Regions from separate parts of the Variovorax sp. YR752 genome, predicted to be linked through region 1. Evidence: riboswitches for the same ligand, from Rfam matches in the RefSeq annotation. Region 1 holds a riboswitch; each other region holds the start of a gene.

Region 1 (4,573 bases):
CGCGAGCAGGTCGGCCGCGACGACCGCCAGGCCACCCTTCCCGTGCACTGCCGCAATGGTCGGCGCCAGGTCACGCACCGTGCCGTTCACGCCGGGGTACTGCAGCAGCACCGCGAAGGCGTCGGCGCTGCCGGCGTCTTCGGCCGGGCCGGTGATCACCGTCACGCCGATCGGCCGGGCGCGCGTGCGCACCACTTCGAGCGTCTGCGGCAGCACGTCGTCGGCGACGAAGAAGGTCTGCGACTTGCTCTTGCCGACGCGCAGCGCCAGCGTCATCGCCTCGGCAGCGGCCGTCGCCTCGTCGAGCATCGACGAGCCGGCGATCGCCATGCCGGTCAGGTCGCAGACCATGGTCTGGAAGTTGACCAGCGCTTCCATGCGGCCCTGCGAGATCTCCGCCTGGTAGGGCGTGTAGGCGGTGTACCAGGCCGGGTTCTCGAGGATGTTGCGCAGGATGACGCCCGGTGTGTGCGTGCCGTGGTAACCCTGGCCGATGAAGCTCTTCAACAGCTTGTTGCGCGAGGCGATGGCCTTCAGCTCGGCGAGCGCCTGGGCTTCGGTCAGCGGTGCGGGCAGCGCCATCGGCGCGCTGCGCTTGATGGTGGCGGGCACGATGGCCTCGATCAGCGCGCGACGCGACGCGGCACCGATCACCGACAGCATGTGGCGCTCGGCATCGGCGTCGATGCCGACGTGGCGGGCAACGAATTCGGTGGCGTTCTCCAGCTCGCGCAGCGGCTGGTGGGCAGACATCAGCATGGGTTGTCCTGGGCTCGTTCGGGGCAGGAGCGGTGCAAGGGTGGGGCGCGCTCAGGCGCTCTTGAGCAGCTTGTCGTAGGCCGGTGCGTCCATCAGCTGGTCGAACTCGGCCATGCCGGCTTCGGAGATGTGCACCTTGAAGAACCAGCCGGTGCCCAGCGGGTCGGAGTTGGCCAGCGACGGGTCGGCGCGCAGCGCCTCGTTGACCTCGACGATCTCGCCGGTCACCGGCATGTACAGGTCGGCCGCGGCCTTGACCGACTCGACCACGCCGGCAACCTCGCCCTTCTTGAAGGTCCTGCCCACCTCGGGCAGGTCGACGAAGACCACGTCGCCCAGCGCGTCCTGCGCGTGCAGCGTGATGCCGACGGTGGCGGCCTCGTGGTCCTCGATGTTGATCCACTCGTGGTCGGGGGTGTACATGGTCGTCATCGGAGTTCTCCTTGGTCTGAGTGCTGCGGATTGGTGATCAGCCGCGGTGGTAGCGGTGCGGGGCGAAGGGCATGGGGCTGACGCGCATCGGCTGGCGCTTGCCACGCACCTCGGCGTAGACCTCGTGGTTGGGCAGGGCGTGGTTGGCAGCCAGGTAGGCCATCGCGATCGGCTTGCCGACGCTGGGCGCCAGCGTGCCGCTGGTCACGTGGCCGAGCTTGTGGCCCTTGGCATCGACAACGACCGCGCCTTCGCGCACAGGCATGCGCTCCAGGCCGAGCAGCCCGACGCGCTTGCAGGCCGGGCCGGCCGACAACTGCTTGTCGATCGCCGCGGCGCCCGGGTAGCCGCCGTGGCGCGCGCCACCGGCGCGGCGCACCTTCTGGATGGCCCACGACAGGCCCGCCTCGATCGGGGTGGTCTTGTCGTCGATGTCGTGGCCGTACAGGCACAGGCCGGCCTCCAGGCGCAGCGTGTCGCGCGCCCCCAGGCCCGCGGGCTTGACCTCGGGCAGCGCCAGCAGCGCCTTCGCCAGGGCCACGGCCTGCTCTGCAGGCACGGAGATCTCGTAGCCGTCTTCGCCGGTGTAGCCGGAGCGGGTGGCAAAGCAGTCGATGCCGGCGATGCGGCAGAAGGCGCCGGTCATGAAGACCAGCGAGCGCAGTTCGGGTGCGAGCCGACCGATCGCCTCGGCCGCCTTCGGCCCCTGCAGCGCCAGCAACGCACGTTCAGGCATGGGTTGCACGGTGCAGCGGTGTGCGATGTTCGTCTGCAGGTGGCGGATGTCGGCATCTTTGCAGCCGGCGTTGACGATCACGAGGAAGTCGCTCTCGCGCCGCGTGATCATCAGGTCGTCGAGGATGCCGCCGGCCGCATTGGTGAAGAAGCCGTAGCGCTGGCGCCCGGCGGTCAGGCCGACCACGTCGACCGGCACCAGCGATTCGAGCGCGGCCGCTGCGTCCTCGCCCGTCAGCCTCACCTGGCCCATGTGCGAGACGTCGAACAGCGCCGCCGAATCGCGGCAGTGGCGGTGCTCGGCGAGGATGCCTTCAGGGTAGCTCACCGGCATGTCGTAGCCGGCGAAGGGCACCATCTTGGCGCCGAGCTCGCGGTGCAGCGCGTGCAGCGGGGTCTGTTGAAGGGGAATGTCGGACATGACCGCCTCCTGGCGATGCTTCGAGGGCCTTTGCCAACCCCGACGCAGCATGTGCCGTGCCGGGTGCCGTGCCCTCTCTGTCCGCTTTACCTGAGAGATTGACGGTGCACCGTTGCCGTGTGCGCCGCTTGCCCCTTCGGTGGACCCGCTCGGGGCGGGCCTCTCTCCAGCGAGGAACGCCGCGCGTCGCCGCGTGGCGCGTGCCAGTCCTTTTGCCTGAGCGTTCGAACCGGGCCTCAGGGAACGGTTCTGCGCCTTCGGCGGCTTCACGGGGAAGCTCTCTCCTGGCGGCGGCGAGTGTAGCAGCCGGCGGCCGGGATAATCACGCCCCATGACTCCAGCAGATGAATGGTTGACGGTCGAGTCGCTCGACCTCGAGGCGCAGGGCGTGGCGCACAACGCCGAAGGCAAGGTGGTGTTCATCGACGGTGCACTGCCCGGCGAGGTGGTGCGCGTGACGGTGCAGCGGCGCAAGAACAACTGGGAGCAGGCCACCGCCGTGGCCTGGCAGCGCGAGAGTTCACAGCGCGTGCGGCCGCAGTGCCCGCATTTCGGCACATGCGGCGGCTGCAAGATGCAGCACCTGCATGTGGCCGCGCAGGTCGCCACCAAGCAGCGCGCGCTGGAAGATGCGCTGTGGCACCTGGGCAAGGTCAAGGCCGAGCAGTTGCTGCGCCCGATCGAGGGGCCGTCCTGGGGTTACCGCTTCCGGGCGCGACTGTCGGTGCGGTTCGTGGCCAAGAAGGGCAAGGTGCTGGTCGGCTTCCATGAGCGCAAGTCGAGCTACGTGGCCGACATGGAGCGCTGCGAGGTGCTGCCGCCGAAGCTGTCGGCGATGCTGCTGCCGCTGCGCGACATGGTGGCGAGCATGGACCAGCGCGACCGCCTGCCGCAGATCGAGGTGGCGGTGGGTGATGTGGTGACGGCGCTGGTGCTGCGCCACCTCGAGCCGCTGTCGGCCAGCGATCTCGAACGGCTGCGTGCGTTCGGTCGCGAGCACAGCGTGCAGTGGTGGCTGCAGCCCAAGGGCCCCGACACAGTGCACCGGCTCGACGAAGGCGGCCCGGAGCTGGCCTATACGCTGCCCGAGTTCGGCATCGAGATGCCCTTCAAGCCGACCGATTTCACCCAGGTGAATCACCAGATCAACACCATGCTGGTGTCGCGCGCACTGCGCCTGCTCGAGCTTGGCCCTGGCGAGCGCGTGATCGACTGGTTCTGCGGCCTGGGCAACTTCACGCTGCCGATTGCACGCGGCGCGCGCGAGGTGCTGGGCATCGAAGGCAGCGAGGCGCTGGTGCAGCGCTCGCGCGAGAACGCGGCGCGCAACGGCCTGGCCGCACGCACACGCTTCGAGGCGCGCAACCTGTTCGAATTGCCTGCGGCCGACCTTGCCGCCTATGGCGCGGCCGACAAGTGGTTGGTCGATCCGCCGCGGGAAGGCGCGTTCGCGCTGGCCAAGGCACTGGCCGACCTGCATGCGGATGCCTCGCTCGCGCCCGGCTGGCTGCCGCCGCGGCGCATCGTCTACGTCAGCTGCAATCCGGCCACGCTGGCACGCGATGCCGGGCTGCTGGTGCACCAGGCCGGCTATCGCTGCACGATGGCCGGGGCGGTGAACATGTTCCCGCACACGGCGCATGTCGAAAGCATCGCGGTCTTCGACAGGGACAACATCCGGTGAACGCCAGCGTCAGCATCCCGCTGTGGCTGTTCGTGCTGCTGCTGGTGCTGGCGGTGGCGGCGGCGCTGCAGTGGCTGCTGCTGCCGGGCGTGCGCTGGTACCTGCGGCGCAAGGTGCGCGGGGTGCTCGACGAGATCCAGCTGCGCCTGAAGATCGACCTGCCGCAGTTCAAGCTGACCCGCCGGCGCGCGCTGATCGACCGGCTGATGAGCGACCCGCGCGTGCTCGCCGCCGCGCAGCAGCACGCCCTCGAGACCGGCAAGCCCGCGGTGGTGGTGACGAAGCAGGTGCTCGTCTACGCCCGCGAGATCGTGCCGGCCTTCAATGCCTACGTGTACTTCCGCGTCGGTTACTGGCTGGCCAAGACCTTCGCGCAACTCGTCTATCGCGTCCGCCTGGGCTACACCGACGACGCGGCGATTGCCTCGATCAACCCGAAGTCCACCGTGGTGTTCGTCATGAACCACCGCAGCAACATGGACTACATCCTGGTGAGCTTCCTCGCTGCCGAGCGTGTGGCGCTGAGCTACGCGGTGGGCGAG
Region 2 (4,573 bases), on a different contig from region 1:
TCACGTGCTCGGCGCGCACTTCGCGCACAGCATCGGCACGCCGATGACGCACATTCCCTACAAGGGCATCGCGCCGATCCTGCAGGACATGGGCGGCGAGATGGTCGACATCGCCATCATCGTGGTCGGCGAGCAGCAGATCGGCCTGGCGCAGCAGGGCCGGCTGAAGGTGCTGGGCACGCTGGCGCCGGCCGGCAAGGTCGAGGCCGCGATCCTCAAGCCCTACCCGAGCATCAACGACAGCAAGTCCTTCAAGGACTTCGCCTTCAACATCTGGACCGGCTACTTCGTCAGGAAGGACACGCCCGAGCCGGTGGTGCAGGCGCTGCACAAGGCGCTGAACGCGACGCTGGGCGACGCCGAAGTGCGCACGCAGCTCGAGAAGATCGGCGGCATGCTCGCGCCGGTGCGAGTGCAGGCCGAGGTCGACCGCGAATACGCCGCGCAGACCGAGCGCTTCCGCGGCATCGCCAAGGCCATCAAGCTCGAGGCGCAATGAGCGGCGTGATCGAGGCGATGCGCGAGCGCGCCGACGAGTTCGTCGGCCTGCGCCGCGATATCCACCGCCACCCCGAGCTGGCCTTCGACGAGCACCGCACCGCGGCGCTGGTGGCCGACAAGCTGGCCACCTGGGGCTACGCGGTCGAGCGCGGGCTGGGCGGCACCGGCGTGGTCGGCACGCTGGTACGCGGCCGCGGCACGCGGCGCCTCGGCCTGCGCGCCGACATGGACGCGCTGCCGATCACCGAAGCCAGCGGCGTCGAGTGGAGCAGCCAGCGCCCCGGCCTGATGCACGCCTGCGGCCACGACGGCCACACCGCGATGCTGCTCGCGGCGGCGCGGCATCTGGCCGAGCAGGGCCGCTTCGACGGCACGTTGAACCTGATCTTCCAGCCGGCGGAGGAAGGCGGCGGCGGCGCGCTGCGCATGATGGCCGATGGCCTCTTCGACAAGCACCCCTGCGATGCGGTGTTCGCGATGCACAACATGCCCGGCATTGCACAGGGCCACCTGGTGCTGCGCGAGGGCGCGGCGATGGCCTCGTCGGACTACGCCACCGTCACGCTGACCGGCATCGGTGGTCATGGCGCGATGCCGCAGCATGCCGCCGACCCGGTCGTCGCTGCGGCCAGCCTGGTGATGGCGCTGCAGACGGTGGTGTCGCGCAACGTCGATCCGCTGCACGCGGCGGTGGTCACCGTCGGCGCCCTGAACGCCGGCCGCGCCAACAACGTCATTCCGGCCACGGCCACGCTGGAGATCAGCGTGCGAGCGCTCGACCGCGAGGTGCGCGCGCTGCTGGAGCGGCGCATCAAGGCGCTGGCGCAGGCACAGGCCGAGAGCTTCGGCGTGCAGGCGAAGGTCGATTGGCGCAGCGGTTACGCCGTACTGGTCAACACGCCCGAGGAAACAGCCTTCGCGCGCGAGGTCGCGCTCGATCTGCTCGGCCCCGAGCGCGTGACGCTGCAGGGCCCGCCGCTGACCGGCAGCGAGGACTTCGCCTTCATGCTCGAGCGCGTGCCGGGCAGCTACCTGCTGATCGGCAACGGCGACGGCAGCGACGGCCACGCCTGCGGCGGTTGCATGGTCCACCACCCGGGCTACGACTTCAACGACGCCAACATCGCGGTGGGCAGTGCCTTCTGGGTTCGGCTGGCCGAACGTTTCCTGAGCGCGGAGGAGACGAGCCCGCAGCCCTAGAATCTCATCTCTGCAGGAGAGTGCCGGGCACCGCCCGGCCCCCGAAGGCGCAAACTCCCATGAACGCTCAGGGCCCGTACTGCACATCACGAACGCCGTCTGGAGAGTCGTCACCCGCGTGACGCACCGAAGGAGCAAGGCCCGCGCCGATGGCGCAGGCCGAATCTCTCAGGTACCAAGGACAGGGGGAGCGGCAAGCGCACGACACATCGTGCGTCCATCCTGTCCTTTGGAGTCTTGCCATGAACGTGGTGGTTCTCGGCGCCGGCCTGCTCGGCGTCACCTCGGCCTATTTCCTTCGCCAGCAGGGTCACGACGTGACCGTGATCGACCGCCAGGCCTCGCCGGCGGCGGAAACCAGCTTCGCCAACGGCGGGCAGATCTCGGTCAGCCACGCCGAGCCCTGGGCCAACCCGGGCGCGCCGTTGAAGGTGCTGCAGTGGCTGGGCAAGGAAGACGCGCCGCTGCTGTTCCGGCTGCGCGCCGACCTGCGCCAGTGGCGCTGGGGCCTGCAGTTCCTGCGCGAATGCACGCCGGCGCGCACGCGGCACAACATCGCGCAGATCGTGCGCCTGGGCACCTACAGCCGCGACACGCTGCAGCAGCTGCGCCGCGAGCGCGACATCGCCTACGACGAACGCACGCAGGGCATCCTGCATTTCTATACGAGCCAGAAGGAGTTCGACGCCGCCGAGGCACCGGCCGCGCAGATGCGCGCGCTGGGATGCGACCGCCGCGTGATCTCCGCCGACGAGGCGGTGCGGCTGGAGCCGGCGCTGCGCCACATCCGCCCCCAACTGGCCGGCGCCACCTACACCGCCGAAGACGAGTCGGGCGACGCCAACCGCTTCGCGCGCGAACTGGTCAAGCGCTGCGAGGCCGACGGCGTGCGTTTCCTCATGAGCCACACGGTGACGGCGCTGCGCGAGGCCGGCGGCGAGATCGACCACGTCGAGGCCACCGACGGTGAGGGCCGCTTCCGGCAGATCCGCGCCGACGCCTACGTGCTGGCAATGGGCAGCCTGTCGCCGCTGTATGCGAAGTCGCTCGGCATCGAGTTGCCAATCTACCCGGCCAAGGGCTACTCGGTGACCATGCCGGTGAAGGACGCGTCGATGGCCCACCAGGTCTCGCTGACCGACGACGAGTACAAGCTGGTGTTCTCGCGCCTCGGTGATCGCCTGCGCATCGCCGGCACCGCCGAGCTCAACGGCTACGACCGCGACCTCAACCGCGTGCGCTGCGAGGCCATCGTCAAGCGCGTGGAGCAGCTCTTCCCCGGCGCAGGCGACACCAGCCAGGCGCAGTTCTGGACCGGGCTGCGCCCGGCCACGCCGAGCAACGTGCCGATCATCGGCCGCTCCAGGCTGAAGAAGCTGTTCCTCAACACCGGCCATGGCACGCTGGGCTGGACGCATTCGTGCGGCTCCGGCAAGAGCATCGCGCGCATCGTCAGCGGCCTCAAGCCCGAGGTGGACTTCGCCTTCAGCGGCGCCTGAATCGGGCGCCGGCGGGGCAGAGGCCTTCGGAATCGAAGGTCTCTCGCCGCGTCGAGTACATTAGCTAGGTAGGCATGATCAAGATAGCAAGTTCGTAAGTCTTCTCTGATGGCCACCGGCAGCTCTGCCGGCCGGCTCCGGTTTGAACTCCCATCGATGACCTTCTTGGCGTCTCTGCCTGCGCCGGCGTTCGCCTGCGCAGCAAACTTGAAAGGAATCGACATGACGACTCAAACCGGCACCGTGAAATGGTTCAACGAAGGCAAGGGCTTCGGCTTCATCGCTCCCGATGATGGCAGCAAGGACCTGTTCGCCCACTTCAGCCAGATCCAGGGCGGCGGCTTCAAGACCCTGGCCGAGAACCAGCGCGTAGAGTTCGAGACGACGCAGGGCCAGAAGGGTCCGCAAGCCTCGAACATCCGCGTGGTCTGATCCAGCACGCAGGCTCTTCGCGAGCCCCGTTCGAAACCGCGGCCCCGGCCGCGGTTTTTTCTTTTTGGGAGCCCTCATGAACAACCTGCAGGAAGCCACCGAACGCATCTGCGAGCTCAAGGGCAACGTGGTGGCGCTCGACGCGCTGTGCACCGCGCTGCTGCAGCAACTGGCGCCACCGGCGCGCGAGCGCTTCCGCAAGACCTTCGAGGGCTGGGCCGAGATCGCCCGCACGGCGATGCTCCATGCGGAGATCTCCGAGCATTCGATCGCCGCCTTCGAGATGGACACCGCGCGCATCGGCGCGCTGATCGACACGCTGGAACATCGCCAGCGGCCGGCGCGCGAAGGCAGCGGCGTCGAGCCGCTGCTGCTCGCCGTGCCGCGGGTGTTGACCTTCCAGGGAACGCGCGCGCTGACCTCGGCCAGCGGCTTCTTCTTCGCGCGCGACGAGCGGCTGTTCCTCGCCACCAGCCGGCACGTGCTGATCGACGAGCCGAGCGAACATTTCCCGGACCGCATCGAGATCGAGCTTCACAACGACGACAGCGACCTGTCGCGTGCGGGCGCGTATTCGGTGCTGCTCTACGAGAACAGCCGCGCGGTGTGGCGCCAGGCCAGCGACACCGGCGGCGAGATCGACGTGGCGGTGATCGAGCTCGACCGCGAGAAGCTGGGCTTCACGCCGCGTGCCTTCACGCCGGCCAACCTGCAGCACACGCTGGGCGAGGTCGACATCGGCACGCCGCTGCTGGTGGTCGGCTTTCCGCTCGGCTTCCACGACAGCCGTTACCACCTGCCGGTGGCGCGGCAGGCCTCGGTGGCCTCGTCCTTCGGCACACGCTTCCAGGGCCAGGGCCTGTTCCTGACCGACGCGCGCACCCACCGCGGCACCAGCGGCGCACCGGTGGTGATGCGCGCTCCCTCGGGTCTCGGCGGCG
Region 3 (4,573 bases), on a different contig from region 1:
AGTCGGTGGAGTAATGCACCATCAGCGCGCCGATCTGTTGCGCGGCCTCGGCCACCACGCCGGGCGAGGTGGCGTTGAGCTTGCGCGCGAAGTCGGGCTCGCTCTCGGCCTTGTCGACGGCGGTGTGCGCGGCGGCATTGACGATGACGTCAGGGCGCACCGCCAGCACCGTCTCGGCCAGCTGCTCGGGACGGCTGAAGTCGGCGTGGAAGTCGGTGCTGTCGAAATCCAGCGCGACCAGTTCGCCGAGCGGCGCGAGGCTGCGCTGCAGTTCCCAGCCGACCTGTCCGCCCTTGCCAAGCAGCAGCAGCTTCATGCGCCGGCCTTCGCCGTCGTGGCGTCGTACTGCTTCTCGACCCACTCGCGGTACGCGCCGCTTTGCACGTTGCGCACCCACTCACCATTCGCGAGGTACCACTCGACGGTCTTGCGGATGCCGGTGTCGAAGGTCTCGGCGGGCTTCCAGCCAAGCTCGGCCTCGAGCTTGCGTGCGTCGATGGCGTAGCGGCGGTCGTGGCCCGGGCGGTCCGTGACGTAGGTGATCTGTTCCTTGTACGGCTTGCCGTCGGCGCGGGGGCTCAGCTCGTCGAGCAGCGCACACACGGTGTTGACGATCTCGATGTTGGGCTTCTCGTTCCAGCCACCGACGTTGTAGGTCTCGCCGAGGCGGCCGGCTTCGAGCACGCGGCGGATGGCGCTGCAGTGGTCCTTCACGTAGAGCCAGTCGCGCACCTGCATGCCGTCGCCGTACACGGGCAGGTTCTTGCCGGCCAGTGCGTTGACGATCATCAGCGGGATCAGCTTCTCGGGGAAGTGGAACGGGCCGTAGTTGTTCGAGCAGTTGGTGGTGACCACCGGCAGGCCGTAGGTGTGGTGCCAGGCGCGCACGAGGTGGTCGCTGGCGGCCTTGCTGGCCGAGTACGGGCTGTTGGGCTCGTACTTGTTCTCTTCGGTGAAGGCCGGGTCGGTCTTGGAAAGCGAGCCGTAGACCTCGTCGGTCGACACATGCAAGAAGCGGAAGGCCGCCTTCTGGTCGGCCGGCAGGGCGTGCCAGTAACCGCGCACGGATTCGAGCAGACGGAAGGTGCCGAGCACGTTGGTCTGCACGAAGTCTTCGGGGCCGTGGATCGAGCGGTCGACGTGCGATTCCGCGGCAAAGTTCACGACTGCGCGCGGTTTGTGTTCGGCCAGCAGGCGATCGAGCAGTGCGCTGTCACCGATGTCGCCTTGCACGAAGACATGGTTCGCGTTGCCCTTGAGCGATGCGAGGGTCTCGAGGTTGCCCGCGTAGGTCAGCTTGTCGAGGTTAACGACAGGCTCGTCGCCCTGCGCGATCCAGTCGAGCACGAAATTGGCGCCAATGAAGCCTGCGCCGCCGGTAACCAGGATCATGGAGTCCCTCGCCTGTAGAAAAAAGTTTGCTTTACGGAAAATTAACAGTCAATTATCCCATCGGTGTGAAGTGCCGATGTACAGGGCTTGGCCGGCTTGCGGGGCCCGCCTACAATCACAAACAATTGCAGGAGAGCGGGCCTCACAGAGGCCCTACCGAAGGCGCAAACTCCCATAAACGCTCAGGTCGGCCCGACGAAGTTCCAAGTGCAAACAAGGAACATCGGCAAGGGGTCAGTACTGCACTCATCGATACAGCCGTCTGGAGAGCCGCCACGCCATGTGGCGCACCGAAGGAGCAAACCCGCTGCGGGTGCAGCAGGGTGAATCTCTCAGGTACCGAGGACAGGGGGAGCGGCAACTTGGACATCGGTCGTCCGGTTGCTTGCTATTGGTTCAATAGCACTCCACGCCCGCCGTTCAAGCGCTGCAACCTCAAAGGTACTTGCAATGCGTGTGATCGTTCTTGGCGCCGGCCTGCTCGGCGTGACTTCGGCCTACTACCTCCAGCAACTCGGTCACGAGGTGACCGTGATCGATCGGCAGGCCACCCCGGCCGCCGAAACCAGCTTCGCCAACGGCGGCCAGATCTCGGTCAGCCATGCCGAACCGTGGGCCAATCCGAGCGCGCCGCTGAAGGTGCTGCAATGGCTCGGCAAGGAAGATGCGCCGCTGCTGTTCCGCATCCGCGCCGACATGCGCCAATGGCTCTGGGGCCTGCAGTTTTTGCGCGAATGCACCCCCGCGCGCACCCGCCACAACATCGAACAGATCGTTCGTCTCGGTACATACAGCCGGGAAATGTTGCAGCAATTGCGTCGAGACACCGGCCTGAGCTATGACCAGCGCACGCAAGGCATCCTGCACTTCTATACAACGCAAAAAGAATTCGACGGCGCCCTCAAGCCCTCCGAGCAGATGCGCGCCCTGGGCTGCGAGCGGCTGGTCATCTCGGCCGACGAGGCCATCCGGATCGAACCCGCCCTCGCCCACATCCGCCCGCAGCTCGCCGGTGCCACGTACACCGCCGAAGACGAGTCGGGCGATGCCAACCGCTTCGCGCGCGAGCTCGTGAAGCTGGCCGAAGCGGCCGGCGTGAAGTTCCTCATGAGTCACACCGTGACCGCGCTGCGCGAAGCCGGCGGCAGCATCGACCACATCGAGGCCACCGACAACGAAGGCCGCTTCCAGCGCATCCGCGGCGACGCCTTCGTGCTGGCGATGGGTTCGCTGAGCCCGCTGTACGCGGCGCCGCTGGGCATCCGCCTGCCGATCTATCCGGCCAAGGGCTACTCGGTGACGCTGCCCGTAAAGGACGCATCGAAGGCGCACCAGGTCTCGCTGACCGACGACGAATACAAGCTGGTGTTCTCGCGCTACACGTCGGAGTCGGGCGACCGCCTGCGCATCGCCGGCACGGCCGAACTCAACGGCTACGACCGCGACCTGAACCGCGTGCGCTGCGAAGCCATCGTACGGCGCGTCGAAGAACTCTTCCCCGGCGCCGGCGACACCGAGCGGGCGCAGTTCTGGACCGGCCTGCGCCCGGCCACGCCGAGCAATGTGCCGCTGATCGGCAAGACCAAGTTGCCGAACCTGTTCCTCAACACGGGCCACGGCACGCTCGGCTGGACGCACGCCTGCGGCTCGGGCAAGTCGATCGCGCGCATCGTGAGCGGTCTCGCACCCGAGGTCGATTTCGCGTTCGCCGGCATGCCGGCGCCCGCGCCGCGCGCCGTGCAGCCCGCACTGGGCTGACACGGCACGCACCCTCGGGTCACGCCTTGAACGTGACCCAGGGCTTGAGCCGCACGGCGCAGCGAATGAGCCCCGCGCTTTCCTGCGCATCGATCACCGCGCCGATCGGCTTGTAAGCCTGCGGCGCCTCTTCGATGCGGCGCTCTTCACGCAGCGTCACGCACTGCCAGCTGGCGTCCGCATCATCAGGTGCGGGCCGCATCGCGCGCACCTCCTGCCGCCGCATGCGCCGACCGGCGCCATGGCTGCACGACCACAGCCAGTCTTCGTGGCCCAGCCCGGTCGCGAGGTACGAGTGATCGCCCATCGACCCAGGAATCAGCGCGAGGTCGCCCGCGTGCGCCGGCGTCGCGCCCTTGCGATGGATGTTCATGCCGTGCTCGCGCAGCACCACGTTGTGCGGCACATCGACCACCAGCGTCGATGCCGTGGCGCCCAGCAGTTCGGCGAAGTCCTTGCGCACCAGCTCGGCCAGCACGACCCGGTTGGCCCACGCATAACGCGCGGCCACGCCCATGGCTTCGAGGTACTCCTGCGCCAGCGGCCCGGCCAGCCCGTACAGCCCGCTCTTCGGATGGCGCAGGCCCTGCGGCCACTCGGCCCGCGCGCGGTCCATCCAGCGGCCTCCGACATGGAACCCGATGTCGCGCGAGCCACTGTGGATCATCACGACGACCTCGCCGGCCTTGAGCCCCGCGCGGTACGCCGCATGCCGGTCCATCACCTCGTCGACCACCTGCAGCTCGACGAAGTGGTTGCCGCTGCCCGGCGTGCCCAGGCACGGATCGCGGAACACCTCGTGGCGCGCGCCGGTGTAGGCCGACGGTGCGTGCCGCGACTGCCCGCCGAAGCTCGCGAGGCCAATGCACGCGCCGATCTCGGCCTGCAGCCGGTCGCGGTCGCACGCCGCCCAGAGTCCGTCGCCGCGCACGGCGTCCAGAAACGCCGCCGGCCCTTCGTCGAACAGCGCGCGAAACGCTGCCGTGTGCACCGGCACGTCGCGCCCGTTGTCGAGCAGGCTGCGTGTGAGCCGCGCGAGCAGCTGCGTCTTGTGCGGCGCCACCTGGTCCAGCGTGAGGCCGGTGGTCAGCAGACGCATGCCGCAGTTGATGTCGGTGCCGACCGCGGCGGGGATCACGAAGTCGCCATCGGTGGCGACGACGCTGCCCACCGGCGCGACCGAACCCGGATGAAAGTCCGGCGTCGCGCAGGCCTTGCACACGCCGTGCGCACCGTCGGGCGAGCGCACGCTGGCAAAAGCCAGCAACTGGTTCACGGCTTTTTCTTCCAGCGGCAGGCTGTGCGGCAGAAGAACGGTCGCCTGCGCGGCCTCGTTGCGCAGGTGATAGATGCCGTCGCGGTAATCGACGGCGATGTTCGCGCGCGAAAAGGCACGCTGGAGTCTCGAGAAATGACTGTGTGT

What was found. Region 1 has a riboswitch for glycine ahead of gcvT (glycine cleavage system aminomethyltransferase GcvT). Riboswitches for the same ligand answer to the same signal wherever they lie in the genome.
Region 2: it holds a riboswitch for glycine, as region 1 does, so the genes downstream of both, AAG801_RS25125 (D-amino acid dehydrogenase) here and gcvT (glycine cleavage system aminomethyltransferase GcvT) in region 1, are expected to answer to the same signal.
Region 3: it holds a riboswitch for glycine, as region 1 does, so the genes downstream of both, AAG801_RS04840 (D-amino acid dehydrogenase) here and gcvT (glycine cleavage system aminomethyltransferase GcvT) in region 1, are expected to answer to the same signal.

The regions. Positions count from the first base shown of each region.
Region 1 covers NZ_CALRZC010000285.1:262-4,834, forward strand. Annotated here, with positions in the region: partial or broken gene AAG801_RS37170 (glycine dehydrogenase (aminomethyl-transferring)) at 1-759, opposite strand, end outside; gene gcvH (glycine cleavage system protein GcvH) at 811-1,191, opposite strand; gene gcvT (glycine cleavage system aminomethyltransferase GcvT) at 1,229-2,347, opposite strand; glycine riboswitch at 2,415-2,527, opposite strand; glycine riboswitch at 2,542-2,644, opposite strand; gene rlmD (23S rRNA (uracil(1939)-C(5))-methyltransferase RlmD) at 2,679-4,031, shown strand; gene AAG801_RS37190 (1-acyl-sn-glycerol-3-phosphate acyltransferase) at 4,028-4,573, shown strand, end outside.
Region 2 covers NZ_CALRZC010000126.1:1,910-6,482, reverse strand. Annotated here, with positions in the region: gene AAG801_RS25135 (tripartite tricarboxylate transporter substrate binding protein) at 1-499, shown strand, start outside; gene AAG801_RS25130 (M20 aminoacylase family protein) at 496-1,701, shown strand; glycine riboswitch at 1,791-1,896, shown strand; gene AAG801_RS25125 (D-amino acid dehydrogenase) at 1,944-3,200, shown strand; gene AAG801_RS25120 (cold-shock protein) at 3,423-3,632, shown strand; gene AAG801_RS25115 (serine protease) at 3,709-4,573, shown strand, end outside.
Region 3 covers NZ_CALRZC010000013.1:5,251-9,823, reverse strand. Annotated here, with positions in the region: gene rfbD (dTDP-4-dehydrorhamnose reductase) at 1-316, opposite strand, end outside; gene rfbB (dTDP-glucose 4,6-dehydratase) at 313-1,392, opposite strand; glycine riboswitch at 1,511-1,600, shown strand; glycine riboswitch at 1,645-1,751, shown strand; gene AAG801_RS04840 (D-amino acid dehydrogenase) at 1,843-3,150, shown strand; gene AAG801_RS04835 (RtcB family protein) at 3,170-4,573, opposite strand, start outside.